DNA from 2 places in the Salirhabdus salicampi genome. Region 2 is predicted to be linked to the other one. Evidence: a T-box and tRNA genes for the amino acid it is inferred to sense, from the RefSeq annotation. Region 2 holds a T-box; the other holds one or more tRNA genes.

Region 1 (16,755 bases), on a different contig from region 2:
CTTCTGTATGTTCTTTTACATATTCATCTACTGACTGTTCTTTATAGTTAATGGCTACGTCTGCACCTAAACGTTTGCCAATGCTTAATTTTTCCTCAGAGGAAGCAGTAGTAAATACGTTTGCACCGGCTAATTTTGCTAATTGAATTGCAACATGACCTACTCCACCTGTAGCTGCATGAACGAGAACAGATTGTCCATTTTGAACATTACCACGGTTATAAAGTGACTCCCACGCAGTAATTGTTACCAACGGTAGAGCTGCTGCTTGTGCCATTGATAAATTTTTCGGTTTAAGAGCTAGAAGACGCGCATCTGCAAGCATATAATCTGCTAGGGCACCACCTAATCCTTTAAAACCACCAGCACATCCATAAACCTCATCACCAACCTTGAAATCGGTTACTCCTTCTCCGACTTCTGCCACTACCCCTGCTACATCGCCGTGTAAAACAGCCGGGAACTCTGGTGCAACTGCTGGCACTACACCGCCACGCACCTTTGTGTCAATCGGATTTACACTTGTTGCTTTCACCTTGATTACTACATGTCCTGGCTTCGCTTCAGGCTTGGGAACATCAGTAATCTCAAAAACAGATGGATCTCCAAACTTTTTAATTACTTGTGCTTTCATTATAATCACACCCCTCTCAATATTATTTTACACTAAGTAGCACCAATTTTTAAAATAATGCGAATATTTAGCCGCAGTAGTAAAATACTAGACAGCGATATGATTGTGACATATTAAGGAAGTCAAAAATTTCACTTCCACCACTGAGAAAATAGATGATAAAAACTAACGTAAGCAAAATGTGCTTATTTTCGGTTTAAAGAATATGCTAAATTGTAAAAACCCGGTCTCACAATCACGTTCGTTTGATAGTAAATGCACATGATGATTTATTGTTTTATGTTTTCCGGAACTTCACGATTAAATATCTTAACCTTTCTAATATAAAACAGTATGATTGGGAAAAGTAATAGAACAAGACCGGTTACCCCATACCATGATAATTGTGTCCAGAGAAACCCAGTTGCTGTTCCCCCTGTGGCAACTCCTACATAATAGCTCACTAAATAGAAACTGGAAGCACTACCCTTATGATGTTTTGCTGTTTGACTCACAATTGCCGCTGCCATTGAATGGGCAATGAAAAAACCAAAGCATATTAAACAAAATCCGATTACAATCCAACTCGTCGCCTGAATCAACGTTAAGAAAATAGCGAAGACCATAATATATATTCCTAAAACCAACATTCGAACTAATCCATATTGAGAAGACAACCTTCCTGCGATTGGGGAGCTAATTACACCGAATCCATAAGCAAAATAAATAAAAGAAATCTCTTTCAATGATAAGTAATATGGTTCACCAACTAAATAAAATGGAAGATAAGTCCACAACCCCATAAATACTGTTTGTAAAATAAAACCCGTTAAAAATAACGGGATTAATTCCATGTTCGTTAAATGGAACAACATCCCTTTAAGATCATCTATTATTGCTCGTTTACTATGTACAAAATGCCTCGATTTTTCAATAAGCAAGATAAATAGGACAGTCATACATCCACAAAAGCCACTTAAGATAATAAAGGCGACTTTCCAATCAAAGGTATCTGCTAAATATCCAACTACAACTCTGCCAGCCATACCTCCAAGTGCATTGCTTGCAATATATATAGACACAGATTGTCCAACACTAGCATCGTCAATTTCTTCACTAATGTAGGCAATAGCTGCAGCCGGTAATCCAGCTAAGAAAAAACCTTGGATAAAACGTAGCACTAACAATCCAATAAAATGATCTATTACAGTCATGCTTAATAAACATACTAAGGATCCAACCAATCCAATAATCATAACTTTCACACGACCATAGCGATCAGATAAAAAACCTAAAAGTAATAATCCTATTACCATGGAAACGACTGAGGATGAAAGAAGTAAACTTGATGTTGTAGGAGAAACATGAAATTTTTTTACAAATAACGGAAGCAACGGATGAACAGAATATAGTATTGAAAAAACCGCAAAAGATGCTAGTGCTAACGCTATCGTAATTTTCCAAAATGATTTTTCGGTTGGTTTATAAGGTTCTATAAATCTTCTATCATTTGTTGTCATCTTATCACTACTTATAATTAGTCTTATCGAGTTTATATAGATACTTTTTTAATATACCTAATGATTACAAGAAGATGAACGATTTGGTCATATTTATAATATAGATCTTTTTGGTCTCCACATATGAAATTGAAAAGAAGTCGTTAACCTAAATCTATTAGCTTAATTACGGGCATATTTTTTTACAGGTCTTCCTACACTTCCATACTGGAGATCAATTTTAATCATCCCGTTCTTTTCCAAATAGTCTAAATATCTCCTAGCTGTTACTCTAGCTAAGCCTACTCCTTCTGCAACTTCCTCTGCTGATTTAGCCCCCTCCTGCTGCAACATATAATTAGTAATTTGTTTTAATGTTACATGATTTAAGCCCTTTGGTAAGATTTCTTCTTCTTTTTCCAAATGTGTCTCCTTATCATGAAAAAGACTTTCATCTAAGGCTGATTGCGAAAACTCCTCCTTTTGTTTGAAGGAAGCTCTTTTTATCCGATATTGTTCCAGGGTTTTTTTAATTCGTTCAAAATTAAATGGCTTAATAATATAGTCCTCTATACCGTAATGAAGCATTTTTCTAATCGTTTTCCGATCATTTGCCGCAGTTATCACAATAATGTCCACGTCTACATCCTGAGTACGTATTTCCTTTATTGTAGAAAGACCATCTTGTTTAGGTAAATAAATGTCTAAAATCACGAGATCAGGATTTTTTACTTTAATCTTTTTTATTCCTTCAACACCATTTACTGCTTCTGCAATTACCTTATATCCTGGAACTCTTTCGATAAATTGCCGATTTACTTGTAAAACCATCGGATCATCTTCAACTAAGACTACTTTTACTTCAGTTTCCGACAACTTGAACTGCCTCCTCTATTTTCATTGGAAAGGTAATGATGAAACTTGTGCCTACATCTACTGTTGAAGTTATCTCTATTACCCCATTTCCCTTTTCAATGATTTGTTTTACTAGATTCAACCCAATTCCAGAACCTTGTTCGTCTTTAGTGGAAAAATTCTTTTCAAAAATTTTTTCTATATTCTCATTAGCAATACCGCATCCGTTATCCTCTACTAATATGGAACATATATCATCATCCTGTTCTATGCTAATATATATTTCTTTTTTCTCTCGCTCTACTCTTTCTAGTGCTTGAAAGGCATTTTCTACAAGATTACCTAATATAAGAACAAAATTATGGTGATCTAGCTGCTCCGGCAAATTCATAAGTTGGCTACGTCGGTCTATTTCAACATTTATCCCTAACTCTTTCCCTCTACTCACCTTACTTAACAATAATCCTGAAATACTATTATTTTCTATATTTTCATTTAAAAATTTCGTTAATTGGTCTTGTTCTTCAAAAACTTTAAAAACGTAGCTCAACGCTTGTTTATGATCCCCCAGTTGAATGAGCCCAGCAATCGTATGTAATTTATTAAGGTGCTCATGATTTTGAACTCTTAGCGCATCTACAAACGCCCGTACACCCGTTAATTCTTCAGCCATTTTCCCAACCTCTGTACGATCCTGGAAAAATGCTACAGCTCCAACTGTTTCATCATTCACCTTGATGGGCACACGATTACTAACAAGCAAGGCATCATTTACTTGAACATCCTGATTAAAAACTGCTTCTCCTTTATACATGATTTCTGGTAATAAAGAATCTGGAATAACTTCTGTTATCTTTTTACCAATAACATCCCCTTTTACCGCCAACATCTGTTTAGCCCGGTCATTAAATATCGTAATAATTTCATTGTTGTCAATAGCAATGACACCTTCATGCATTGATTGAAAAGTGGCATTTCTTTCGACTAGCATTCTCACTATTTCATGTGGTTCAAGCTGAAAGGTTTGTTGTTTAATATGTTTAGCTAGCATCCATGAACCGAATATTCCAAATAGTAGAGCAAGAAATACTGTAACCGTAAACATTTTACCAAGACCCAAAATCGCTTCCGTTACTGTAGGCAAAATGTTCCCTGCAATTACAACCCCTATTTGTTCGTTATTTTCATTTAAAATCGGAAAAAACGCCCTAACTGCTGTACCCAATTCTCCCTTTGCCTTTGATGTATAGATATGGGACGCAAATGCCGCCGCTTCATCAGCACCATTTGAAACAGTACCTAGCATTCCATTAACGGGATGTGCATACCTTATTCGATCCATATTTAAAACGGTTATGTAATCTATATTATTAATAACACGAATCTGCTCCACAATAGGATTAACTGTTTTCCAGCCCTCTGGACGCTCAATATTTTGAATTACGTCTGGTAGTTGTGCAACCGTTCTCGCTGTCATCATTGCCCTTATCCCATATTCATCTTCTTTAGTTTTAATATAGTTTCCACTAAGGATGATCCCGGCAATGGTCAATGAAAACAAAACAATACTAAAAGATAGAATGGTAATTTTCCAACGTATTGGTAATATTTGCAATGGCATCGATTGCATTCCTTCCATATTTTAAACATTCATAATAATCCAACATATTATAACACGGAATTATAAATATGATAAAATAATTGGAGCGCATACATAATTGAGGGTGATTGTGTTGAAAAATTATTTGTGGATTGTTGGCTTTGTCTTTATTGGTTTAATTACTGCATTTTATTTCGGATTTCATTTTATCCCCTATAAACAATCAAGCCTTGAGCATGACGATGAACAGATGGGAATAAAAGACCAAATTATTATTAAATTCTCTCATGTAGTTGCCGAGAACACTCCAAAAGGGATAGCTGCACAACGATTTGCACAGTTAGTAGAAGAGAACAGCGACTATAGAATAAAAGTAGAAGTTTATCCAAATGGAATGTTATATTCGGATGAAGATGAGTTAGATGCACTAATTGAAGGAAATGTTCAAATGATATCACCTGCCCATTCCAAACTGGAAAAACTTTCTCCAGACTGGCTTGTTTTGGACATACCTTTTGCCTTTCCAACATATGATGCCGTCTCAGAAGCTTATGAAGGGAAGATTGGTCAAGAGCTATTTTCTATGCTCGAGAAAAAGAATATTAAAGGATTGGGATTCTGGTATAACGGATTCAAGCAAATGACTTCAAATGACCCCCTGATTCATCCTGCTGATTTTAGAGAAAAAGTTTTTAGAATTATGCCAAGCGATGTTATAGAAATGCAGTTTCATGCTTTTGGTGCTGAAGCTGTACCAATCCCTTTTAATAAGACATATCAAAGTCTAGAGAAAGGAGAAATTGATGGACAGGAAAATACTATCTCTAATATATACTCCAAAAAATTTTATGAAGTACAAGAGAATTTAACAATTAGTAATCACGGTTACTTAGGATATGTAGTTTTAATTAATAACGATTTTTGGAAGAGCTTAAGCCCTGATATACAAGCAATCATAAAAGAAGCAATGGAAGAAACATCTGATTGGATGAAAGAACTTGCAAAAACTATAAATGATCAAGAATTGGATAAAATTAAAGAAAATTCAGATATTAACATTCACTATTTAACATTGGAAGAGAAAAATTTATGGTTAGAGGAACTTTCCTCTTTTTATAATTCATTGGACAAAAAGATAAGAAGTGATCTTGTCAATGAAGCGTGGAAAATACATGATAAATATTTAGAGTAGGAGGAGAGTTCTTTAGCTTCTTTTTCAAATTTTCGAAAAGGAATGCTTTAGATCCCCCCTAGTAAATTATTCTATGTTTGCAATGACAGCACCGATCACCTCTTGCATGCTTGATGAACCGCCAATATCACTCGTTTTAATACCTTGAGACGTGGTGGTTTTAATCGCATTTAATAGAGTTGTGCCAAGTTCTTGATAACCTAGATGGTCCAGCATCATTTTAGCTGTCCAAAGTTGGCCAATAGGATTCGCTACTCCAAGCCCTACAATATCAGGCGCTGAGCCATGGACCGGCTCAAACATAGATGGATATTTTCCATTGATATTGATATTGGCAGCAGGAGCAATCCCTATGCTTCCCATAATTGCTGCGCCCAGGTCAGTTAAAATATCTCCAAATAAATTACTCGCTACGATAACATCCAACGAGTGTGGTTTAGAAACAAGGAAAGCTGACAATGCATCAATATGATTGCTTTCGGTTTGAATGTCCGCATATTCTTGTCCAACCTCTTTAAAGACTTGATCCCAAAATGGCATGCTATGGACAATTCCATTCGATTTCGTCGCACTTGTGACTTTGCCCTTCCGTTCCTTCGCTAGCTCAAATGCATATCGAATCGTTCTCTCTGTTGCTTTACGTGTAAAAACAGCATTTTGAACAGCGATTTCATCCTCACCACGATGTATTCTTCCACCCACTTCACTGTATTCGCCTTCACTGTTTTCACGAACAACGATAAAATCAAAATTTCGAGGATTCGCAAGGGGAGATTGAACTCCTGGAATGTATTTTACAGGGCGAAGATTAATCACTTGTTCACATTCACGACGAATTTTAATTAGTAATCCCCACAACGAAACATGATCAGGTACTAATGTTGGGTTGCCAACAGCCCCTAAATAAATGGCATCGGTTTCCTTAAGCTGCTTCATACCATCCTTTGGCATCATCTCTCCATTCTCTAAGTAATACTCAGAGCTCCATGGATGAACTTCATAATGGAATTTCAACCCTCCATGTAATTCAGCCAGAGTATCCAATACTTCAAGAGTTGCTGGTACAACCTCTTTTCCTATTCCATCTCCTGGTATAACTGATATTTTTACATTTTCCATTCTGTCTCTCCCCCTTAAGCAAACTAGTTAAATCCACATCTATATGGAATGAGGATAGAATTTTAGCAGTTCATAAACAACTAAAACCTATCCTCGCCATTTTTAAGCTGCAAAGTTATGTGTATGATCTTTTTTAGATAGGAAGATTTGAATTGCAAATGCGACAGCAACAAACCCTAGTCCAATTAAGTCTGTTTTCAGTCCAGCATAAATCGATAGCACAGATGCTACGAGCAACAAAGCACGTGTCACAATGTGTGCGTTTCGACCTGCAAACCACCCTTGGACACCTGCTGCAAGAAGATAGATTCCAATTGCAGCGGTGATTACCGCAATTCCGATTTCTAAAAAGCTACCTACCATTAATATTTGTGGGCTATAAATAAACATAAATGGAACGATAAAAGCTGCAATTCCTAACCGGAATGCTTCAACCCCTGTTTTCATAGGGTTAGTACCTGTTATACCTGCCGCTGCATAGGCAGCTAATGCAACTGGTGGTGTAATTGCAGACAATACTGCATAGTAGAACACAAACATATGCGCAAATAACGGTTCGATTCCTAAGTTAATCAGACCAGGTGCTACAACAGAAGCTGCTACTGCATATGCTGCAGTTGTTGGCATCCCCATTCCGAGGATGATTGCAATGAACATTGCAAATACTAATGCTAGCAATTCACTGTTATCAGCTACAGACAAAAGCATAGAGCTAAAGCGTAAACCTACACCTGTGAGAGAAATGACTCCAACGATAATTCCAGCACATGCACAAACTGCTAGTAGCTGTATCGTATTTTTCATTCCTAATTCTAATGCACCTATAATTTTCTTTAAGCCCATTCTTGTTTCTTTCCGGAATAGACTTACAACAAAACATGCTACGATGCTATAAGTACCTGACATAATAACCGAGAATCCTTGTAAAAGTAGGGAGATTAATAGAAGAATTGGCAAGAATAAATAAGCTTTTTTCATGATTGATTTAAAGCTTGGTAAATCCTTTCTAGCAATTCCTTTCATACCCTTCTTAATAGCTTCAAAATCTACCATAAAGTATACAGATAAAAAGTATAATAATGCTGGAATCGTTGCTGCAATGATTATCTCACTGTAGCGAATTCCTGTAATTTCCGCCATTAAGAAAGCTCCAGCACCCATGATTGGAATCATAATTTGACCACCAGCAGAAGCTGTCGCCTCGGTTGCTGCTGCAAAACGAGCCTTGTAACCTACACGCTTCATTAATGGAATGGTTAACGATCCAGTCGCAACAGCATTCCCCGCAGAGGTCCCATTCATCATCCCCATTAATCCACTTGAAACAACGGCAACCTTTGCTGGACCTCCCCGCATTCCTCCTGCTAAAGAGAATGAGAAATCAATAAAGTAACGTCCAACCCCTGACATTTGTAAGAACGATCCAAAGATTATAAATAATAAAATATACCTTGAAGAAACATCAAGTGTTACTCCAAATATTCCATCAAGCCCATAAATATACGTAGTAAATCGCTCAATCGTGTATCCACTATGATTTAAAATACTAGGTAAGTATGGTCCAATAAAAGCATATAAAATAAAGATACCTGCGAGGATCGGTAACACCCAACCACTTGTTCGTCTAGTTAACTCTAAAACTAATAATATCCCTACTAAAGCAACAATGAAATCCATTGTAGTTGGTAATACACCAAAACGGAAAAGCAATTGTTTTAAATTGATAAAAATATACAAAAATACACCAATACTTGCGAGGATAAACATCCAGTCAATTACGTGAATTTTGGAAGAAGCTTTTTTCCAACCCGGAAAAAGCATAAATCCTAGCATTGATCCAAATAGTAAGTGAGATGCTCTAAATACCCATGGATCAATTGGATGGAAGTTTAAAACATACAAGTGAAATAACGCACCGATGACCGCTATTGTTGTAAACGTTATTTTTCTCCATCCCCAGAATACCCTCGACTCTGTAGCACTATCAACCGACGAATCATCTTCAGTCTCTGCAAGAAGATCAGTAACTGGTTTTGTTTCAACTTCCTCTTGTTTGTTTTTTTCTATGTCATTCATGTAGACACCTCCTATGCTAATTAGGCTGACTCATTGGGATTTTGACACCACCTCTGTGGGGTCTGACCGCGATAATGAGTCAGCCTACTTCAATTCTTTTTAGTTAGTTGTTCCACTCCGGCGGATAAACAGATTCTGGCAATTCAATTCCAATTTCCTCATAATACTTAATTGCACCTGGATGTAGTGGAATATCTTCATTAATTGTAATTGCCTCTGCAACTGCTTCTTTCATTGATTTATGTGTTTGAATCATCACATCTTGTTTTTCATGATATGATTTTACTAAGTCATAAACAAAGTCTTCGTTTGTATCTTTGCGTACGATTCCAAAGTTGAACATTGCAATCGTTTCAATATCTCGGTCTAACGTTTCATACGTATCGGCTGGGATTGTGAAAGGGAAGAAATATGGGAATTCTTCTATAACTTTATCTCTCTTTTCCCCATCGAGACCAAAGAAGTTTAATTTACGTTGAACTTCGATCTCTGATACAGCAGAAATTGGAATACCTGCCGCATAACCAATAATATCTAATTGTCCATCCATTTGCTGTGAAGCCATATCACTTGCACCAGCTTGAACATTATCCGTATCTAAACCTAAAACTTCATGAATAAGCGGGACATATGTACCTGATGTACCACCAGCAGGACCTACACCAACACGTTGTCCTTTGATGTCCTCTATTTTTGTTACACCTGAGCTTTCAAGTGCCCACCAGTGAATTGGAGTTGTGTACATTGGGAAAATAATCCGAACATCTTGTAGTTTTTTCCCTTCTGTCCATTCACCAGTACCTGTATACCCTTCATAAGCAGGACCTAATGTTACAAAACCGACATCCTGTTCACCCGCTTGAACTAATTGCATATTGTGTACAGGGCCACCTGTTACCTCAACGTTTGCTGTAACATCAAGTTCTTGTTCTAAAAGACTAGCTAAACCTCCACCAACGATAAAATAAGTTCCACCTTGGGAAGCGGTTCCTACTTTAACGGTGTTTGGATACTCCTTGTAATTCACTTCCCCACTGTCACCAGACGTTTGAGTTTCACCACTACTACATGCAGCCAATATTAACAGCGAAAGACCCGTTAATACCGTTACTACTCTTTTCCAATGTTGTTTCATGACAATTTCCCCCTTATTTAGAATAACTTTTCACCTCTTACACTTTGGAAGAATGCCTTTATAAATTCAGTTTCAACCCGATTAAACATTATGATTAACCGGCTTAAAACCTCTTCCCAATTTTATTAATCTGTTAAACTATTGATGATATTAGAATTATGAAAGATTCCCCTATACAATCGAAAAGCAGAGTTTGTTTGCCCTTAATTAAATATAAAGCGCTTTCATTTTGTGTGCAATATAAAAACCATAATGTTCTTATTGGTCTTTTTGGTCTAAGAAAAGAACAATTGTGTTTGTTTATCTGTTTGAGTTGCTTAAACGTTACTTTCGCTTTTCTATACTCAATTCCGAAATTTCAGTTCTCATGTTTTCCGAAACAATCCTTTATGAGTGAACAAATATTCCCTTTTGATAAAATGACTTCAAAGGTATTATAAAGATAGGAAATAAAAAACGATAAAATTGGAGGTGAACAATTGATACAAGTATAAAGTTAATTTGGAATATTTTTATTAACAGTTGCCGTGAGGACATTCACCTTTATTGAACTAAACTTATCTTTGAAAATAAATTGAAAAGGAGAAATGAATATGCCATACGTAAATATTAAAATAACAAATGAGAGTGTTACACCAGAAAAGAAAGCAAAACTTATTGAAGGTGCAACACAATTACTCGTTGATGTGTTAGGTAAAAATCCAAACACAACTGTTGTCGTTATTGATGAAGTCGATACCGATAATTGGGGCATTGCTGGGGAATCGATCACCGTCAGGAGAAAAGATGGTAAATAGTTATTGCATTAAGATGTAACAAAATTGGTCTTTATCTCAAATGTAATAAAATGTGACCATAAACTTATAATGAACTCGGATAATTTCAGTTGATTCTCGTCTCGGACACAGTTCTATTAAGATAATATAAGATAACTATTTATGACTACATCACCACCAAAAAGAACACCACTTTCTAACAGAAAAATAAAAAAACACCACTATGAAATAGTGATGTTTTTGCTAAAAACCCTTGTTCCGAGGGTTTTACGGGTTTGGCACCCAATGACTCCGAGTGGGCTCGAACCACCGACCTCCACCCTGTCAAGGTGGCGCTCTCCCAGCTGAGCTACGGAATCGTATTATATTATCGACGATTATAAATATATCGAGTTTTTCCAAACTTGTCAACTAAAATATTATAGAAGGTTGTAGAATTGTTATAGTTGTTAATCAAGATGAAAAACTCCCGTTGGTCTGTGGTTACCATGGGAGTTTTTATTTTTCCATTGTATGAGCTATAATTTCAGCTGGTTGTGTTTTATTTATTTGACTATGATACATCTCTAGTTGATCAAAATAGTGCCGAACAGATGATGATTGGGTGAAAAAGTGAATGAGTTCCTCTTCAAATGAATCTTCACGTTCCCATGACTGCAAATCCCTTGCAAGTCCTAATTTATTCAAATGTTTAAAATTAAACTCCTCTTGTCCTGGTAATGTATGATACACGAAAATGGGAACTTTCTTAAACAGGCTCTCACTTATGGTAACCCCACCAGGCTTCGTTATAATTGCATCACTCATATTATATAATTCATTCATTTTTTCCCGATCACTGATATAAGGGATAGGTGTAATATTCGTACGCCCCCACTTTTTTACAGTGTTAAACAACCTTTCATTTTTTCCGCATAAAACATAATAATGAATATCTTGTTCTTTCAACCTTTGCAAAAAAGACTCCAACATTCCTACTCCAAGACTTCCACCTGTAACTAGTACTTGCTTACAATCCTTTTCATGTATTTGCTTCTTATTTTGATAAAAAAGGGGATGTACTGGAATTCCCGTTACATAAATATTGTTTTCTTTTACTCCTCTATGAACAAGTTCTTGTTTCAATTGGTTGGATGGAACAAAATGATAATCAATCTCTTCAAGCCCCCATAAACAATGAATGAAATAATCAGTATAAACATTAATAACCGTTACATTCGTCGTTCCTTTCATTTTAAGTCGACTTAAGATATATGAGGGAAGAGCGTGTGTACAAACAACTACATTTGGCGTTTTCTCAGCAAGAATGGTTTCCATTGCACTTTCAAAAAAGAGTTCATAATGATAAAAACGTTTCGTCGTAACATTTTCATCTCCTCCAACTGTCAGTTGGTAGACCTTGCTATACATTTCGGGTAAATAATGAATCCATTTTAAATAAATTCCTGAAATAAACGATTCCATTTTCCCGAAGGTATATTGCAAAATATCAATTTTCTCACATTGAATATTTGGGTCGGATTGAGTAAGACCATGTGCTAGCGCATCAGCAACTTGGTGGTGACCTGAAGGAATTTGTAAAAAAGGCATGAACAATACCTTTCTCATAATGGACCCCCCAATTGTGTAATGTAAATGAACATGCTTATTATGCGCTAAACGTTAATCTATTATCAGCAGAGATCGAATTGGAAGGACCACCAACATTTACTAGCTCAAAAGCCGTAAATTTCTAGTATAATCTTATGAGGAGGTGACGATTTATGCTATTTATAGTTTCTCTTATAGCTATTCTTCTATTCATTGGTATTTATAAAGCTTATCAAAATACAAAACGGGTTACCGTTAATAAGATACATCTTCACGACGAAAATCATCAGCACTATAAACCCCACTATAAATTAAACATCCTACAAATCTCCGACATGCACTTAGAAAACATTTCTGTTTCTGCACAAGAACTTTACAACAAATTAAAAAATGAAAAAATAGATATAATCGCATTAACTGGAGATTATCTTGACAGAAAGTGGTCTATTCCCAAGCTTATTCCATATTTGGAGATTTTCCAGAAATTAAACCCTACCTATGGGACATATGCTGTTTTTGGTAATCACGACTATGTACTCCGCGAGAAAAACTTTCAAAAATTGAAGAAAACTCTTGCTGATTATGCTTGCATTCCAATGCAAAATGAAAATATAACATTGGACATACATGGTCATCCAGTAAATATTATTGGGATTGATGATTACAGTACGAATCGAAGCGACTTTCAAACATCTTATCGTGGTATTACGAAAGGCTACAATCTTGTTTTAACACATGATCCTAACGCAGTTTTAGATATGAAGCAATTTCATTTCGACTATTTACTCTCCGGCCATTTTCATGGTGGGCAAATTTTATATCCAAAGGCATTTCATTTAGTTAAAATGGGGAAATTACCGAGACTTAATATGGTTAAAGGACTACACCATTATGATGGTAAACCATTTTATATTAGTGAAGGACTAGGACAAACTGGTGTTAATATCCGTGTCGGAAGTCGCCCGGAAATTACTCTGCACCAACTGCCGCTCACTCAAGAACTGGCAACACAAGGAGCAGATGTCGGATAAATTATGTACAAAGTCGGTAACCCACTTACAGTGAGTTATCGGCTTTTTTTATATATGTCGATTGTCTCTTCAGGTCACTATATCGATTTACTAAATCCGCTTTAGACATAAACAAATAAACAGGTTCAGGTAATTTACGTATTTTCCCTATTGACGGTCTTGTTAATGATAAAAAACAAATCGGTAAAAATGTACATACTTTCATCCATTTATAAATAAGGTTTTTTATCGTGACCTTCTCAAAACCTAATCGTCTACTCCCTTTACTTAACATCGTTATACCTATGACTCCTTTAATTTCGTCATAACGCTTATGGCTTTGCACATATGTTGCAAGACCTGGCATTGATTCTTTTACGATTTGATAAATCATAAATCCTTTTTTCACATCATCTTTTATGTGTTGTATATCATGTAAAATCCGAACATTATGCAAGTGTATTTTTAGCAATAGGTCATTTTTTCGGATGGTTGTTCCATCTTTTAAGGTCACTTCGCGACCTTTATATCTCGTTAATCGCACACGAAAAATATTGCCCGGATTTTTATTATGTTTACCTATATATTTTAACCTTGTGAAGCTGTAATACAGAGGGTCACAAAAGTACCATACTTTGATGAAATAACGTCTCATCCGTCTTCATCCCTTTACCATCATTTAATCTTTCTTATTTTGTTTTTATATCGCCATAATTATTTATGAATTCGACAAATAGAAAACTGGAAAAAAGCCAATTTTTTCATAATCAAGTTATTTAATCATAATATTCGTAATAAGTTGTTCTGGGATTCAACCCCAATCAATCAATCGAACTTGTATTTCCTTTATGATTCTGGAAGTCTATGAAAACGAAAATGTAATTTGGGGAGCGACTTTCATGAACCAAAAATTCGCTTTGTTAATTCCGGTTATATCAATACTTATAGGGTGCTCTGCAAAGGTTGCAGAAGAGGGAATGAATAGTTTTTTCTTAGAAAACAAAGGTCAGTTACAAGAATCATTTTTGCAGCAACGTAAACACCATATCGTAAGTAAGGGAATCATTACACATAGTCTTCCCTCAAGCACTGAGCATAACAATCGGATTGCAGAGGATAATGTTAGTCATTCTGAACGTTCAAACGACACAAATGAAGAGGATAATAACAAGAACTATGTTACTGAGCCGTATGAAGGCACTTATGAAGTTAAGGTTGATAGTGGAAATGTACGAACTGGACCGGGTCTACATTACGACATCGTCACTACATTACCTTTTTTAACCCCTTTAGATGCATTCGAAAAGGCTATCGTTCAAGGAATAACATGGTACCACGTGAGAGTTAGCGGTCAACAAGGATGGGTTTCGAGTGTAATTGTACAAGAACTGTCATCGAGTAGCCGTGTTTTAATCGATGCTCCCCTTATATCTCAATTACCGGAACTACCACGGGGCTGTGAAGTAACTACTTTAGCCATGCTTTTAGTTCATGCAGGGGTTACCGTTGACAAAATGACTTTGGCTGAAGAAGTGACGAAGGATCCAACTCCATATGAAAGACAAGACGGAAAAGTTTATTTTGGAAACCCCCATGACGGGTTTGTTGGAAATATGTATACTCTTGACGAACCTGGATTTGGCGTATTTAACGAACCTATTGAAGAACTAGCAAGGAAGTACCTGCAAGACCGTATCATAAATTTGTCGGGAGAAAGCTTCGATAAAGTACTTCAGCAGTTAGATGCAGGAAAGCCGGTATGGGTTATTAATACAAGTGAATTTAGATATTTACCTGATAGCTATTGGCAAACATGGGAAACACCAACCGGTAAAGTTAAAATTACATACCAAGAGCACTCTGTCCTCGTTACAGGCTACGATGACGATTATATATACTTTAATGATCCCCTATTTGCTCAAAAAAATAGAGCCATGCCGAAGGAGTCCTTTATTGCTGGGTGGAAACAATACGGAAGTCAGGCTATTAGTTATCATTAAAATGAGAGACCGGGCGACGGTTCGTTTTTTACATAAGGCTTTGATAAATATTCTTTTTCAGCTTGTCTTTCAAATCAGCTATCGACAGGGGGAAGAAAACCGTCCCTGCAGATTGCGGGGCAATCTCCCCAGCATCAAATACAATAACTAACTTTTCATTCTTTATATAAAAAGGTTGTTTTTTATCAATCGTTGTAAATTCCTTCTTCCCTTCAAAAAATTGCATTCCTTCTCTCTTTTTATGAACCATTTCCTCTTGAATCTTGCTGGATATCATGGATTTATATGGTACCCCTTTTTTAAACAAATCTTTAAGACGTAACGGCTTTGCCTTCTCTTCGTTCAGTATATTTAACGTTCTGACTTTTTCCTCTTCTTCATCGCCTAACCTTTTGTAAATTGTAGTTCGTACAGAAACAACTGTTCCATTCGCCACTAGAACAGGTTCAACGGTCAATCGGTTTGGTGAAGAGTTCTTTGTATTTTCATTTGTTTTGCTTAGTTCCTTTATGTCATTTAGAAACTTTTCCTTCTGCTCATCGGCAACCTTTTTTAAATAATAATTTAATTTCATCTGAAAAAAGGTGTCTTCCATTCCCTTAAATTCTGGTATATTCATATCAATCCGATAATTATGTTTTATTTCACGAACCTCATGTACCTCCATTTGTACTTCGGTCATTTTTTGATTTACAACTTCTATCTGTTGAGCGAATATAAACGGATTGTTGAACGATAAAACAATCAATAAGCAGAGCATCACCTTTACAATCAAAGACACGCGTATGACCTCCTTTTAACCAGCCACAACAATTCGTATGTGTTATTATTCGTTTTCAACATAAATTCATACTCACACTTCCTAATGAAAAAAGGTTCCTCATTTGAGAAACCTTTAACTTAACCGCTCTTCTTGGTCACGACGCTCCACTTCTTTTCGAGGTAACTGGTCATCCCAATCCCTTTGTCGGTGTGCCAGCCTACTAGAAGCATTAGCAGCGATGCTAGCAACAATGTCATCTAGAAATGTATGAACATACTTGCTTCTTTTCGTATCAAGTTGTTTAATAATACCAAGTTTATGTTTATCAAGATGACCGTATGTTGTTACTGCAATACTTCCATAACCTAATGCTGCTCCTAAAGCAATCGTTTCATCTACTCCAAATAGCCCCTCATCTGTTTCAACAATCGATTGTAACGGTTCAGACAACGCTTTTCGTTCTGCTAATTTATCCAACTCAATCCCTACTAGTATTGCATGCTGAATTTCCCTTTTTTCTAACACTC
Region 2 (16,755 bases):
GTGGAGTATGCTTTTGAAGAATTTGGTAATGACATTGCGGCTGTTATTGTCGAACCAGTTTCAGGAAATATGGGAGTTGTACCACCGCAAAACGACTTTTTACAAAAACTTCGCAGAATTACGACTGAACATGATTCATTACTGATTTTTGATGAGGTGATGACAGGTTTTCGTGTTGATTATCATAGTGCCCAAGGTTTTTATGATGTTACACCGGACTTAACTTGTTTAGGAAAAGTTATTGGTGGAGGACTGCCCGTCGGTGCATACGGTGGAAAAAGAGAAATTATGGAGAAAATAGCTCCTGCAGGAGACATTTATCAAGCAGGAACCTTGTCCGGAAATCCGTTAGCGATGACAGCAGGGTATGAAACATTAAAAGCAATGACAAAAGAAGCCTACACTAAGGTGAACCGTAAGGTGGATCGTCTCGTTGACGGGTTGTCACAAGCAGCCGAAAAAAATCATATACCATATACGATAAATCGTGCAGGTTCTATGGTTGGTCTCTTTTTTACGGAAAAGGACGTCATAGATTTTGCCTCTGCAAAGACAGCAGATTTAGATCTTTTTGCTAACTTTTATCAAGGTATGATAGAAGAAGGGATCTTTTTGCCACCTTCACAATTTGAGGGGCTTTTCCTATCAGCTGCACATACCGATGAGGATATAGAAAAAACAATCGAGGCAGCAAACAAAGTAATGGAAAAATTGAAAAATTAGATTTTATAGACTGTTGGTACTGTAGGTACAACAGTCTTTTTTTATTGCTGCTTGTGATAATTCTCTTTCTATTTTCATATAAGTGTAATGATTGAAACACTTAATGGGATTTATACGGGGAGGAGGAAATATTTTGAGTCAAGAGGAGCAAAACGTATTTACGTTTGAATTGAATGAGCTTTTATGGTTTAAAAAAGGACAGGAAGTTCAAGAATTAATTGGTATCGCCCTTGAGCCAGATATTTCAATACATGAGGCTGAGGATCAAATATTCATTCGAGGTGTGATTGAACTCTCAGGTGAGTATATGCCAGCAGTATCTGATCGTTTCACTGAAGATGAAAATCAAATTATTTCATTTCAGGACCATTCCACGAAGCGATATATTTTAGATGTTCGTAGCTTTGAGGATGGATTAAACGAATTTCATTATAATATTCCAGTTGAAATTACCATTCCGAAATATCGGATACCATCTTTAGATGATGTAATGGTTGAGGTAGATCACTTCGATTATGAGATTCCAGATACGTCTCGATTAAAGTTACAAGCTAGAGTAATCATTCACGGTATTAAACAAGAAACAATTGAAACTGAGCAAGTAGTAGAACGGGGTGAAGAAGAGTCATCCACGTTCCAGTGGGAGTCGAAGGACCAACAATTCTCCTTTGATGTAACATTTAAGGATGACGAGGCTTTTACGAAGGATGGTGATGGAGTAAAGGATGAAACGGAAGAAGCAAGTACTTATGAACCACCGCGGGATGAACAGCCTGTAGAAGTCGACCAAGTTATAGTAGAAGATGATGAAGAGACAACTATAGAGATGGAAGCTGAAGCAGAGGAAGAAAAGTCAGAAGAAAAAGAGAAAGATCGTTGGTTTCATAAGAAGAAATCACAAACCTTTGAGGAGTTTTTTGCAAAAGGGAAAGATGAACCTAAGGATGAAGATGTTGAAGAGTCTTCCCAATGGGGAAGTGTATCCCCTTCAAGTGATGATGATGAAACAAAAGGAAAACTCGAATCATCCGATGAATATGCTCGGGATGAAACATCTTACTTAATCGATATGTTCGGAAATGGAGAAGATGCATTTACGAAAATCCGCATGTGTATCGTACAACAGTCTGATACGCTAGATACGATTGCAGAACGATATGAATTACCCAAAACCCAAATCATTAGAGTAAACAATATTGAAGAGAATGATATCCGCGAAGGGGAAATTTTATATATTCCTGTTAGCAAAAAGGAAAAAAAATCATAATATGATTTGTTTAGGATGAGTGAGTGTGACAAATGTAGAGCGGATATTAAGCCATTATGGTATGGTTCCATATCAAACAGAATCTATCTCCACAAAAGTGTTAAAAGTAAACGTTGGAGACCGTTATGTAGCGGTTAAACAGTCGACAACTTCTAACTTAGAAGCAAAATTTCAATACTTATATCAATTGGTAGAAGCAAAACAGTTATCTGCTGTTACTCCTTTATACTTAACAAATCATCATAAATTACTTGTAACGGAAGGTGGGGGTTCATATTATGTTATGCCATGGTATGATACCCCGACCGTTACCATTCAAGCCAGACCGCTTCATTTACTTTTCAATGAAATCGGGACAATTCATAAAAAAACGTCAATAACACAAAAAATCGATCCGAATTCCTTTCTGAATTGGACGCATAGGCAAAAAGAAAATGTACGGAATATGTTTTTTTTATTCGAGCAAATTGTTTCTTCATTTGAATCAAGTCGATTTATGGCCCCAACGGAATTACTCATATGCCATATGTTTGGACTCTTTAAGAAAGTCACTGTACAACTGGAAGAATGGTATGATTATTGGTATGAGCATATTAAGGAAACAGGTGAATTAAAGTCATCATTATGTCACGGTGCTCTTCAACCAGCACACGTCTTATATAAGGATAATCGTTGTGCTTTTATCAATTGGGAAACACTTTTCATCGGTCATCCAGCCCGTGATATTACGCAATTTTTAAGATCTGTCTTTATTTTTCATGATGCTCCTTATGAAGATATTAAGGCTGGAGTCATGAGTTATCGCCATAAATTCCAATTTTCGAAAAGTGATATGGCCCTTATATGTTTACATCTATTAAAATCCGAACAATTTATAAAACGTTTAACGACTTATACAAAACATTCACATTCTTTATCAGAAGCGAAGTGGGTGCAAATATTTCAAAGGTATCAGTTTTATTTTGATTTAGCCCTGAAGCTACAAGAGGAGATAAAGCAGGATATTATATTTGATCTAGATGAAGATGAACATTAAAACCATTCAAAATAGAAAGCGAGAAATAGACCGACCCATAATGCAGTAAGAAACACGTCTAATGAAGAAGGAAACAATAACGTACGCCCTAACTGATAAATCATAATCGGTAATGTACATCTTTCCATTACAAAGATAAAATTACGTAACCAAGATGGTAGTTTATACCGATAGAATTTACCCATTATATTACCTCCTTTTCACTCGTTCGTTTGTTATAATATGAATGAAATTTGGCAAAAGTGTATAAAGACGTTGACTTTTCTTTATAAAAATGGCTAAAATACTATTACAAACGAAATATAGGAAATACCGAGACAGGGAGGAGTACGGGTGTAGCCCTTTAGAGAGAGGAGCCCATAGGCTGAGAGGTTCCTTAGGTCGCAGCAACTCGGAAGGTCGCCCTTGAGTGGTAGCTTCTTTGAAATAGGAGTAGAAGAAGCCGGTGAAACACCGTTACTGAACATGAGTGTATAGGTGAAGTATATATTGTTACCTATGAATAAAGGTGGTACCGCGAAAATATCCTTTTCGTCCTTTTTGGACGAAAAGGTTTTTTTTATTTTTGGAAGGTGAAATTATGAGGAGGTATTGTAATGGGACAAAATGAGGTGTCTTTACCACCAAAGTATAATCCGAATGAAATTGAAAAAGGACGTTATGACTTTTGGGTGGAAGGGAAGTTTTTCGAGGCAAAAGAAGACCAATCGAAAGATCCGTTTACTATTGTCATTCCCCCACCTAACGTAACAGGTAAGCTCCATTTGGGCCATGCGTGGGATACTACGCTCCAGGATATTATTACTCGTATTAAGCGTATGCAAGGGTATGACGTTTTATGGCTACCAGGCATGGATCACGCTGGGATTGCAACGCAAGCAAAAGTCGAAGGAAAACTCCGTGAACAAGGAATAAACCGTCATGACTTAGGACGAGAGAAGTTTTTAGAAAAAGCTTGGGAATGGAAAGGTGAATATGCCTCCTTTATTCGAAAACAGTGGGAAAAGTTAGGGCTTGGGCTCGACTATTCACGTGAGCGATTTACCCTCGATGAAGGATTATCAAAGGCTGTACGAGAAGTGTTCGTATCTTTATACGAGAAGGGCCTCATTTACCGTGGTGAGTATATTATTAATTGGGACCCAGCTACGAAAACTGCACTTTCCGATATCGAGGTTATCTACCAAGAAGTTAAAGGTGCCTTTTATCATATGAAGTACCCATTAAAAGATGGTACAGGACATATTGAGGTTGCAACCACTCGTCCTGAAACAATGCTAGGTGATACAGCGGTTGCTGTCCACCCAAAAGACGAGCGATATCAGCATTTAATTGGTAAAAAAGTTATCTTGCCAATTGTAAATCGTGAGATTGAAATTGTAGCTGACGATTACGTTGATATGGAATTTGGATCCGGGGCTGTAAAGATTACTCCAGCACATGACCCGAATGACTTCGAAATCGGCAACCGTCACAATTTAGAGCGAATTCTTGTCATGAAGGAAGACGGAACAATGAATGAGAACGCTGGTAAGTACGAAGGTATGGACCGTTTTGAATGTCGTAAGCAAATCGTAAAAGATTTGCAAGAGGATGGGGTATTATTCAACATTGAAGAACACACCCATTCCGTTGGCCATTCTGAGCGAAGTGGAGCAGTTGTTGAACCGTATTTATCTACACAGTGGTTTGTGAAGATGCAACCGTTAGCTGACGAAGCGATCAACCTGCAGAAAAAAGAAGACAAAGTAAACTTCGTACCAGACCGGTTTGAAAAAACTTATCTGCATTGGATGGAAAACATTCGGGATTGGTGTATTTCAAGGCAATTATGGTGGGGACATCGTATTCCTGCTTGGTATCACAAAGAGACAGGTGAATTATATGTAGGTAGGGAAGAGCCCGAAGACATTGAAAATTGGGAACAAGATATAGACGTGCTTGATACATGGTTCTCTTCTGCATTATGGCCATTTTCGACTATGGGCTGGCCGGATGAAAAGAGTAAAGACTTTCAACGGCATTTCCCAACTGACGTACTGGTTACAGGTTACGATATTATATTCTTTTGGGTATCTCGTATGATTTTTCAATCCATTGAGTTTACAGGTGAGAGACCTTTTAAAGATGTACTTATTCATGGACTTGTTCGTGATGCTGATGGACGAAAAATGAGTAAGTCATTAGGTAACGGAGTAGACCCTATGGATGTTATTGAGAAATATGGTGCCGACTCCTTACGTTATTTCTTATCTACAGGGTCATCACCAGGTCAAGATTTACGTTTCCAATGGGAGAAAGTAGAATCTACCTGGAACTTTGCGAATAAAATTTGGAACGCATCTCGATTCGTTCTTATGAATTTAGATGGAATGAAACTGGAGGATATCGATCTATCTGGGGAAAAATCAGTTGCTGACCATTGGATCTTAACTCGACTGAATGAAACGATTGAGAATGTGACAAAAAATGTTGATAAATATGAGTTTGGTGAAGCAGGACGCCACCTTTACAATTTTATTTGGGATGAATTCTGTGACTGGTACATTGAAATGGCAAAATTACCTCTATACGGAGAAGACGATGGAGCGAAGAAGACAACACGCTCTGTCTTAGTATATGTACTAGACCGTATGCTGAAAATGTTGCATCCATTCATGCCGTTTATCACAGAAGAGATTTGGCAACAGATTACAAGAGAAGGCACTTCTATTACTATTTCTGCTTGGCCTGAACCAAATCCAGATTTTACGAATAAGGAAGCAGCTGGACAAATGAAGCGTCTCGTAGATATTATTCGTTCCGTTCGTAATATACGTGCTGAAGTTGATACGCCTATGTCAAAGCATATTGATATGATCATTAAAACAGGTGATCAATCAGTTACAGAGCAATTGCAGAAAAACCGACACTACTTAGAACGTTTCTGTAATCCAAGCGATCTTACAATTGGTGTAGATGTTCAAGCACCGGAAAAAGCAATGAGTGCTATTGTAACAGGTGCAGAAATTTACTTACCATTAGAAGGCCTTATTGACATCGAAGAAGAGCTTGCCCGTTTACAAAAAGAATGGGAGAAATGGAATAAAGAGGTTGAGTTAGTACAGAAAAAGTTAGGTAACGATAAATTTGTCAATAAAGCACCTGAGCACATTGTTCAGCAAGAGCGAGAAAAGGAACAAGATTATTTAGAAAAGCGTGCTAAAGTTGAAGCAAGAATGAAGGAATTAAAGGGATAAATGTTTGGAACGGACCCGTATTACGGGTTCGTTTTCCATTTGAAAGAGGGGTTACAATGAACAAAGCGGAAGCTATAGATTGGTTACATAGTAGGCTCACCTTTGGCATTAAGCCAGGTTTAAAACGGATGGAATGGTTCATGGAAAAGCTGGGGCATCCAGAAAAACGATTAAAAGCCATACATATCGCAGGGACAAATGGAAAAGGTTCTACTCTTTCGTATATTCGAAATTTGTTACAAGCCCATCATTATGAGGTTGGGACATTTACGTCGCCATATATTACTGAATTTAATGAACGCATTAGTATTAATGGTCAACCGATAAAAGATGATCATTTAATAAAACTAGTAGAGAAGATGATACCGTTATGCAATGAACTAGCGCAAACTGAACTTGGAGAACCAACTGAATTTGAAGTAATTACAGCGATGGCATTTGATTATTTCGCAACCCAATCTCTTGATTATGTCATTTTTGAGACTGGACTAGGTGGAAGGTTAGATTCAACGAATGTCGTTCTGCCTCTCCTAACAGTAATAACGAATATCGGATTGGATCACACTGCGATTCTAGGAGATAGTTATGAACAAATTGCCGCCGAAAAAGCTGGAATCCTGAAGAGGCATATCCCCCTTATTACAGCTGTTCAGCAGGAGAATGCAAGGGAAGTGATTCGCAGACGTGCTTGGAAATTGGATGCACCTATTGAGGAACTTGGTCTTTCCTTTTCTATCTTTGACAACAGTGTAAAAGATGGGAATGAAACATTCCGATTTCAAAACGGGAACGTAAAGTCGCCTAGGATAACCATTCAAATGAAAGGGGAACACCAAGTGAAAAATGCGGCGGTTGCGTTACAAACTTTTTTTCGTTTAAGTGAGAGAGAAAATATTCAATTGGATTGGAACAAAGTTTTAAGTGGAATGGAGAAAACAAAATGGCCCGGACGTTTTGAACTCATTCATCATCAACCAACTGTTATTTTAGATGGTGCTCATAATGAGGAAGGCCTTGATTCATTGATCCGTTCTTTAGAGCGATATTATCACAATAAAAATTGGCACATTATCTTTTCAGCTATGAAAGATAAGCCGTTACACAACATGATAGCAAAACTTGATAAGCACTTTTCGTCGATTACTTTTACGACATTTCCTTTTCCAAGGGCAGCTGATCCGGGGGATTTAGCTTGCTATAGTCATCATGAACACGTGGATAAAATACCGAATTGGGAAAGAGCCATACAAAGAAAAATACATTTGGCGACAGAACATGACATCACCGTAGTTTCGGGGTCTTTATATTTTGTTTCAGAAATTCGCCGAAATTTTGAAAAAATTACTACAATATGATAAAATATCTTGAATAAATTGTAAGTTAACTTTTAAATCTTGTAGTTTTTGTCTGACAGTAAACATAAATGGAAAAACGTTACACATAGGGGATGCTAATCATGACAACTGGTAAAAAAATTACGATTTGGGTTGTTTGGATACTTGCTTGGCCAACACTATTATATTACTTTTACTCTATTTTTCAGCCTACTATAGATGGGAAATATTTTGATGTCATTTCGTTTGCAATTCTTATGTGTATCGTCGCTTTTTTCCCTATTGTTGTCGGTGAGACACCTATCTTCTTTATTCAAGGTATCAGCTTCGCTGTTTTTCTCTATTTCGGTCTTTTCATAGAGATCGTTTTAACACAAATTGCCCTTATTGCCCTCATTATGAAAATTCGCACGAGCAAGGATGAATTACACCGGATACCAGCTAATTTAACAATGTTTCTCCTCATATCTATTATGGGAGCATCGATGTATTACTTATTAGGTGGACAGCACGGAGTAGACCCATTTTCACATCCTTATCAATTTCTGCCAATTATTAGTTATGCTCTAGGAATCATTACCTCTAATCAAATATTACTCTATTTGCTTAGAATATATATGAATAATAAAAAAGAACGTTTCTTCTCAAAAGGATTACTGTGGGAATTTGTAACTTCCTTTGTAGTACTTCCCGTAGGGTTCATCCTTTATCTCCTTTATATGGAACTAGGGGCAAAGGCAATTTATTTCGTCGGAGTTCCATTTATTATGATCTCCATTATCATAAAAAACTATTATTCTAGTGATAAGGTCAACAGTCACCTAAAGAAAACGAGTGAAATTGGCCAAAAACTGGCTGGTCAATTAAATGTAAAAGAAGTACTCGATATTTTCACACAAGAGGTAAGCAGTTTATTAGACGTGAAATATACATACATCTACGATGTTTCCAATCACCAAAAAACACTATCGCTCATTCGCTTTGTTGATACGAGCCGCTACTTACATCTTTCCGATATTACGTTAAACAAAGGCGAAGGAGTTAGTGGAAAAGTTTATGATCAAGGTTACGGTGTTTCCTTTCAATCGAAGAAAAATTGGGAGCATATCCAAGATCTCTCGATTCCTGAGGATGGAGAAAGTATATTATCTGTACCAGTCCGTCGAAATGATGAAACGGTAGGGATTTTAACGATTGTTTCAACAAATAAAAGAGCCTATGAAAAGTCACACTTTATGCTGTTGGGAATTTTATCAAACTACCTGGCTGTTGCGATGGAAAATGCACGACATTATGAACAAACGAAAACAAAAAGTGAACAATGTCATTTAACAAAATTGTACAATTATCGCTATTTTACAAACTACTTACAGACCATTTTCGAAGATATGAGGGCAAAAGGAATTGAACATAACGTATCACTCATACTATTAGATGTAGACCATTTTAAAAAAGTAAACGATATGTATGGGCATGAAAGTGGAAATGAAGTACTAATCGAACTCGCACAACGATTAAAGGATTATGTTGGGGATGATGGTGTATTAGCCCGTTATGGTGGTGAGGAGTTTGTCATTGTCTATAAAGACAAAAATAAAGTAGAAGCATTCTACGAAGCGAAACAAATACATAAATTAATAAGCCGTTCTCCGATTACATTGCGAAACCATATAGAATATCAAAGTCAACCAATTAAAATAAATATTACAGCAAGTGTAGGGGTCGCATCCTTTCCAGAGGATTGTGAAGATCTTCAACAGTTGGTCCGTCATGCAGACCGTGCTATGTATTTTGGAGCGAAAAGAAAAGGAAGAAACCGGGTCGCTACCTATGAACATGTAAGTGAAGCAGCTGAGTAATCAGTTGCTTTTTTTGTTGTCGAGTTAGTGGTGTTTTTGGAATATTTCTGCGAAAAAAAAGCGCCTCGGCCGACAATAGTCGCCTAACTTTTCAAGTGAAACATGATAAAGTCAAATAAAGCTTGAAAAAAGTGAGGTTTTCATTGTGGACAAGAAACAGCAATTTTCCGTTAAAATTAATGGCGAACAAACAGATACACGAGAAGTAGAGGAAGAAGTAGCGGCATCTTTGGAGCAGCCTAAGAACGATGATCCATATTTTCGTGGTGATTATAAAGACATTGATGTATTTTATCGAAAAAAAGGCAAAAAACAAAGAAGAAGACTTCTCGCCAAAATCCCAAATATAAAACAGTTGCTCGTTGCGGTCGTTGCTGCCTCTGTCGTTGGCATTGGACTAGGATTTAGTATGTTAAAAATCCTATCCAATGTCGAACCAGAACAATCAGCAGACCCTGTTGTAGTTGCGACTCCTTCGGATTCGGATGAATATGGAGAACAAAATCATTATGAAAAACAAGGAGAGAATCTTGTCTCTTATACGTTCCCACCTCTATCCGCATGGGTCGTTCAACTAGGTGTTTATAGTTCAGAGGAAGCAGCTATAGAAGAGCGGGATTATATGCAAACGGAAGGGATTAACCCGATTATTTGGTCAAGGGATGGCCAATATTATGTATTTGGTGCGATTGGTCAAAATCAATCAGATGCAAAAGAGCTCGATGTTATGATAAATGAATCAACGGGATTAGAAACATACACACGGGAGTGGACAGTTCCAAGTATTGAACGTAGGGTTAACGAGGAAGAGGGAGATTGGATTCTAAGCGGAATGGAAAACTGGCAATTATTATTAAAACATATGAATCAAAATAATGAAGAAGTAGAAGGTGCGAAAGACGCTTTAACAACATGGTTAGAAGAAAAACCTAATGATTTATCCGCTGAGGGATCCCGAGTAGCGGTTGCCTTTCAACAGCTTTTACAACGTTTGAATGAAAACAGATGGGATTCTGAACGAGGGATGTTATCTGTTATGAAAAGTTTTGAAAATGATATGAATCAGTAAATAGCATTTTCGTATTGGTAAACAGGAAAATAAACAACCAAACGATATAAAAATATCTTTTTGCGTATTTTGCTTCTTCAGCTTCATATTTTATCATGAATAAAACATGCCAAAGGAAACAGGTGATACTATGCAACTAATCTTAGCCTCTTCATCGCCGAGAAGAAAAGAGTTGTTAAAGAAAGCAAAAATCCCTTTTGAACAACGAACACAGCATACTGACGAAAAACAAGTGACAGGGAATACACCGGAACAACTTGTGAAAAATATTGCAATTGAAAAGGGTAACCATGTTCCGATTCTGTCTGATCAGGAAATCATTCTAACAGCCGATACCGTTGTAACGTATGAAAATCAAGTGCTCGGAAAACCCGAAAGCGTCGAACATGCTTATCAAATATTAACATCGTTAAGCGGGAAAACACATACCGTGATGACAGCAGTTCTTCTAAAGTCAACAAAGGAAGAACAGTTGTTTATCGAAAAAACAATTGTAGAATTTTGGGAACTAACAGATGAAGAAATTCATGAGTACATTCAAACAGGGGACTGTTTCGATAAAGCAGGAGCATATGGTATTCAATCTGAAGGTTTTGCATTTGTGAAAAAAATACACGGAGATTATTACAATGTTGTCGGGCTACCGATTTCACGTTTAATTCGAGAACTAAGACCCTTTGCTATATTACCTGTTTCAACATAGGCATGAATTCCAAGTGGAAGGAGCATGTTTGTTGGTAGGAAAGAACACCTTCTTCATCCGGGATATACCGAAACAGGAAAGACCAAGGGAAAAGTTGCTGGAGACTGGTTCCAAACATTTAACAAACCAAGAGCTGTTATCGGTTTTACTAGGAAGTGGGACGAAACATGAATCTGTCATGACATTGGCACAACGGGTACTTGTGACATTTGGTGGGATTGAGTCATTGAAGGATACAACCTATGAAGAACTGTCAGCAATAAAAGGCATTGGCAAGGCGAAGGCGGCAACCTTAGTGGCGGCTATTGAGTTTGGTAAACGTATCCATACGATTAAATTGGAGGAAAAATATGTAGTTCGCCAACCAGTTGATGTTGCAGGATATATTATGGATGAGTTGCGACACTTGAAACAGGAGCATTTCATTGCTTTATACTTAGATACGAAAAATCAGATTATACATCAGCAAACGCTTTTTATTGGGAGTTTAAACGCTTCTATTGTACATCCCCGTGAAATTTTCAAAGAAGCTGTAAAGAGATCTGCGGCTTCCATTATTTGTGCTCATAATCACCCTTCAGGTGATCCGACGCCATCACAGGAAGATATTCAAATTACGAAACGAATTTCTGAATGTGGGAAAATGATTGGGATAGAAGTACTCGATCATATCGTGATCGGAAATGGAAGGTATGTTTCCCTAAAAGAAAAAGGATACTTGTAACCCTATCTATTTATAACCATTTTTCGTATAATATAATATACAAAAATAAAACAGCGCCATTCAAGAGGATCTTGAAATGGCGCTTATTATCTGGATAAATTGATCAACACTAATACATAACGGTTAGTTGAAAATGAGTGATGGAAAGGAAGATCATCTTGGCTGGATTCGGCTTTGCGCAAGATTTAGGTATAGATTTAGGCACTGCAAATACATTGGTATTCGTTAAAGGAAAAGGTGTTGTCCTCCGGGAACCGTCTGTTGTAGCAAAAAATGTTGAGACAGGTGATATTAAAGCAGTTGGAAATGAAGCGAAAACGATGATTGGGCGAACTCCTGGTAATATAACGGTTATCCGCCCAATGAAAGACGGGGTCATTGCTGATTATGAAACAACCGCATCAATGATGAAGTACTATATTGAAAAGGTGCAACGAAATCGCTCCTTATTTGCACGTAAACCAAACGTGATGGTTTGTGTTCCTTCAGGAATTACAATGGTGGAAGAGCGTGCAGTTGTTGATGCGACGAAGCAAGCTGGGGCAAAGGAAGCATATCCAATTGCCGAACCATTTGCTGCTGCAATTGGAGCAGGATTGCCAGTTTGGGAACCTACTGGTAGTATGGTAGTAGATATTGGTGGAGGTACAACCGAAGTCGCAGTTATATCTTTAGGAGGCATTGTGACAAGTCAATCCATTCGCATTGCTGGCGATGGGATGGACCAGGCCATTATCCAATACATTCGAAAAAAATATAATTTGTTAATTGGAGAACATTCTGCAGAGATTGTAAAAATGGAAATCGGCTCTGCAAATCCTTCTAAAAGCGACGGCCAATTAGATATCCGCGGTAGGGACTTAGTAAGCGGATTACCAAAAACGATTACCGTCACAGCTGAAGAGGTAAGCAGTTCATTAAAAGATACAGTAGACGCTATTTTGGAAACTGTGAAAAATACACTGGAAAAAACCCCGCCTGAACTCGCTGCTGATATTATGGAAAGAGGAATCGTCCTAACAGGTGGAGGAGCATTATTAAAAGGTTTAGATCGGGTCATTAGTGAAGAGACGAAAATGCCTGTCTTTGTTGCCGAGGAACCGTTAGATAGTGTTGCAATCGGGACTGGAAAGGCACTAGAGTATATTCATCATTTCCGCACGAATCATGTATTTTCTCGTTCCAAACATTAATCGTAAGTAGGTGTACGAAATGGGTTCCTTTTTTCGCAAAAAACGATTAGTAACAATTCTTGTAAGTATCATTGTTCTCGTTGTTTTAATCGGTTACTCGATTCGGGATCGTGATAATCCTTCATTTTTAGAACAATTTTTATCCGATACAATTGGGGTGGTCCAATCTTTGGTCCATGCCCCGTTTCAATATGTATCTAATATCTATACTAATATTGAAGATATAAAAAAGACTTATGAACAAAATAAAGTCTTGAAAGAAAATTTATCAGAGTATAAAGACTTATTGTATCAAGTACAAGCATTGGAAAAGGAAAACAAAGAGTTAAGTGATATTTTAGATAAAGAAAAGTCTATACGTGATTATAAACCAATTCATGCGTCTGTTATTGTTCGAAGCCCAGAACGTTGGTTTCAACAAATAACAATCAATAAAGGGAAGCAGCATGGTGTGATGCCTAATATGGCTGTTATTACTGCTGAAGGAATGATAGGAAAAGTAAAGACGTCAAACCAATTTACTGCAACTGTACAACTATTAAGCGGTTTTGATATAAATAATCGTATTTCGGTCATTGTCCAAAGTGATGAAAAGATATATGGATTGATAGAAGGATATGATAGTGAGTCGGAAGCGTTACTTCTAAAGATTACCGCACAAACAGATTTAGAAGAAGGACAAACAGTCGTTAGCTCGGGATTAGGTGGTGTTTTTCCGGAAGGATTAGAAATTGGTTCTATAGAAAACGTCGAAATGGACCGGTTTGGATTAAATAAAATTGCGTATGTTAAGCCTTCCGCACAATTTTATGAAATTAACCACGTTATGGTTGTAGACCGGGATATGTATTCTCCTAGCATAGATGGAGCGGAAGGGGATGAAGAGTAATGAAAAAGTTACTACTTCCTCTTATTCTATTAATCCTGTTAGTGTTAGAGGGTACATTAGCTGACATATTTTCTCCAGACTGGGCCGCTACTCAGTATGATATTATCCCACATTCCATGGCTGTTTTCCTTTTTCTTATAGCCATTTATTATGATCACGATCATACGTATTATTGCGTCTTTTACGGCATTTTATTTGGTTTTTTAAAAGACTTGTTATATACGGACATTCTAGGGGTATATATGTTCACGTATGCAATTGGTGCCTATATCATACACGGATTAAAAAAACTTCTACACGGAACATTTATCGTAACGTTTTGTTTAACGGCATTCGGTGTTCTATTGATAGATAGCCTATTATATACGTTATATTACGTAATAGGGGTAACAGACATCATCATATTGATGTATTTTTCCGATAGACTTGTCCCGACATTAGCATTAAATCTGTTGTTTTTGATGATACTGTATCCGATTTTTAGTAAAATATTATTTAAGTGGTCAGAAGAACTCATAGCTGAGAGAAAATAGGGAAAAGGATTTCCTATAGTCGTTAGCGAAAATGTATTATTGAGGTGAACCTCTGTGAATAACAAAAAACATGTAGTAACAATTAAAGGTACGAAAGAAGGATTAACCTTTTTTATTGATGAGAATAGTTCTTTTGACCAAGTTCTACATGAACTGGATCAAAAGCTATCATCAACTGTAGTAGATAAAGAAAAACCGATGATAACGGTCAATGTTAGTGTAGGGAACCGTTATTTAACGTCTGAACAGCAAGAACAAATAAAGACCGTAATACGTTCGAAACAAAAATTTATTGTGAGTAGTATTGAGTCAAATGTCATTACAAGAGATGAGGCGAAAGAATGGCAGAAAGATTCTCAAATAAATTCAATATATCGAATGGTACGATCTGGACAAGTCATTGAAGTTCGGGGGGATTTACTCTTAATTGGAGATGTAAACCCTGGTGGAAAAGTTACAGCCACTGGAAATATATATGTTTTAGGGGAATTAAAAGGCATTGCCCACGCGGGAGTGAACGGGAATGAAGAGGCAGTCATAGCAGCCTCATACATGAAACCGAATCAACTACGTATTGCTAATTACATTAGTCGTTCCCCAGACTATGAGACAGAAGGCGTTTATATGGAATGTGCTTATGTTAAAACAGAGAAAATTGTCATAGATGAACTTCAAGTATTAGCAAAAACAAGTCCTTATTTTAGTTCCGTTGAAAGGAGAATGAGCAATGGGTGAGGCAATTGTTATTACTTCAGGAAAAGGTGGGGTAGGAAAGACAACAACAACCGCCAATATTGGAACTTCTTTAGCATTACTAGGGAAGAAAGTATGTCTAGTAGATACAGACATCGGATTGCGCAACTTAGATGTGATCTTAGGTGTGGAGAATCGAATCATTTATGACATCGTTGACGTTGTAACAGAACGTTGTAATGTGAAACAGGCGTTAGTGAAAGATAAAAGGTTTGATTGTTTACACTTGTTACCGGCAGCACAAACGAGTGATAAAACTGCTGTAACACCTGAAGGCATCAAAAAGGTTATTGATGAGTTAAAACCTGATTATGATTACATATTTATCGATTGTCCAGCCGGAATTGAATTAGGGTATCAAAATGCAATAGCTGGTGCAGATAAAGCAATCGTAGTAACAACTCCTGAAAAATCTAGTGTTCGAGATGCAGATCGAATCATCGGATTGCTAGAGAAAGAAGATATTGAACCACCTTATTTAGTGATAAACCGTATACGAACACACATGGTAAAAAGTGGGGATATGCTAGATATTAACGATATTGTCAGCACATTAGCCGTTGATTTATTAGGAATCGTTGCCGACGATGAAGAAGTAATAAAAGCTTCCCATCATGGAGAACCAATTGCATTTCAACCGAATACAAAGGCATCCATTTCTTATCGGAATATTGCCCGTCGTATTTTAGGGGAATCAGTTCCTTTAATGTCTCTTGAAGATGATAAGGGTGTATTCACGAAAGTGAAAAAGTTTTTTGGCATGAAAGCTTAACGTATAAAGAAAGAGATGATAAACAGTCATATATCAAATATGGCTGTTTTTTTATTCATAAAAATCTATGTTCCGAATAGACTTGTACAAACACTGAAGTTAAAGGAATGAGTGACATTGAATAATAGAGATGTTCAAGAGATACGAAAAAATATAGCAAAACGGAAAAAGTATAAGAGAGAGAATGTAACTGGTTCTGATACTCCCCGATCTATATCCTTTGTACAGGACGAGGAAAAGCATGGATTCTTACCCTTTTTACAAGGGGATTCTACATCATCTATGAAACGGTCGAAAGCCCGGGTACATTCCTTTATTTTGAAACTGTTACTTGCATGTATTTTATTTTTTGGAACAGCTATATTGTTTCGTTTAGATGGTCCAGTTTTTCAAAAAACACAAGCAATTGCTTTAAATGCCTTAACAGAGGAATTCCCTTTTGCTAAGGTACAAGCTTGGTACCGGGATTATTTTGGTGCTCCTCTTGCTATTATCGATACCCCACCTAGTAACGAAGTAGCAGAAGGGACCAACTATGATTTCATTTTACCAGTTATGGGGAATATTTCTGAGACATTTCAACAAAACGGTAAAGGGATTTTTATTGAAACTGACGGCAAAACGAATGTATCGGCAATGGATAACGGTACGGTAATTTTTG

What was found. The T-box of region 2 lies ahead of NLW78_RS09240 (valine--tRNA ligase). A T-box ahead of a tRNA ligase gene usually reads a tRNA of that ligase, here a tRNA-Val.
Region 1: it has a tRNA-Val gene. The T-box ahead of NLW78_RS09240 (valine--tRNA ligase) is inferred to sense a tRNA for this amino acid. The anticodon was not compared.

What each region holds. Positions count from the first base shown of each region.
Region 1 covers NZ_JANBWE010000001.1:383,147-399,901, reverse strand. Annotated here, with positions in the region: gene NLW78_RS02135 (zinc-dependent alcohol dehydrogenase family protein) at 1-634, opposite strand, end outside; gene NLW78_RS02130 (MFS transporter) at 904-2,133, opposite strand; gene NLW78_RS02125 (response regulator) at 2,296-2,988, opposite strand; gene NLW78_RS02120 (ATP-binding protein) at 2,975-4,582, opposite strand; gene NLW78_RS02115 (DctP family TRAP transporter solute-binding subunit) at 4,701-5,759, shown strand; gene NLW78_RS02110 (tartrate dehydrogenase) at 5,826-6,878, opposite strand; gene NLW78_RS02105 (TRAP transporter permease) at 6,981-8,954, opposite strand; gene NLW78_RS02100 (TAXI family TRAP transporter solute-binding subunit) at 9,058-10,089, opposite strand; gene NLW78_RS02095 (2-hydroxymuconate tautomerase family protein) at 10,683-10,886, shown strand; tRNA gene NLW78_RS02090 (tRNA-Val) at 11,152-11,224, opposite strand; gene NLW78_RS02085 (MGDG synthase family glycosyltransferase) at 11,364-12,473, opposite strand; gene NLW78_RS02080 (metallophosphoesterase) at 12,629-13,486, shown strand; gene NLW78_RS02075 (YkoP family protein) at 13,512-14,120, opposite strand; gene NLW78_RS02070 (C39 family peptidase) at 14,365-15,465, shown strand; gene NLW78_RS02065 (DUF3298 and DUF4163 domain-containing protein) at 15,494-16,246, opposite strand; gene NLW78_RS02060 (phosphatidylglycerophosphatase A family protein) at 16,361-16,755, opposite strand, start outside.
Region 2 covers NZ_JANBWE010000002.1:598,975-615,729, reverse strand. Annotated here, with positions in the region: gene hemL (glutamate-1-semialdehyde 2,1-aminomutase) at 1-723, shown strand, start outside; gene spoVID (stage VI sporulation protein D) at 857-1,990, shown strand; gene NLW78_RS15675 (phosphotransferase) at 2,016-3,026, shown strand; gene NLW78_RS09245 (YszA family small membrane protein) at 3,023-3,211, opposite strand; T-box leader at 3,332-3,568, shown strand; gene NLW78_RS09240 (valine--tRNA ligase) at 3,623-6,265, shown strand; gene NLW78_RS09235 (bifunctional folylpolyglutamate synthase/dihydrofolate synthase) at 6,322-7,620, shown strand; gene NLW78_RS09230 (sensor domain-containing diguanylate cyclase) at 7,722-9,458, shown strand; gene NLW78_RS09225 (hypothetical protein) at 9,604-10,527, shown strand; gene NLW78_RS09220 (Maf family protein) at 10,658-11,230, shown strand; gene radC (RadC family protein) at 11,259-11,954, shown strand; gene NLW78_RS09210 (rod shape-determining protein) at 12,113-13,147, shown strand; gene mreC (rod shape-determining protein MreC) at 13,167-14,036, shown strand; gene mreD (rod shape-determining protein MreD) at 14,036-14,569, shown strand; gene minC (septum site-determining protein MinC) at 14,624-15,304, shown strand; gene minD (septum site-determining protein MinD) at 15,297-16,094, shown strand; gene NLW78_RS09185 (M23 family metallopeptidase) at 16,212-16,755, shown strand, end outside.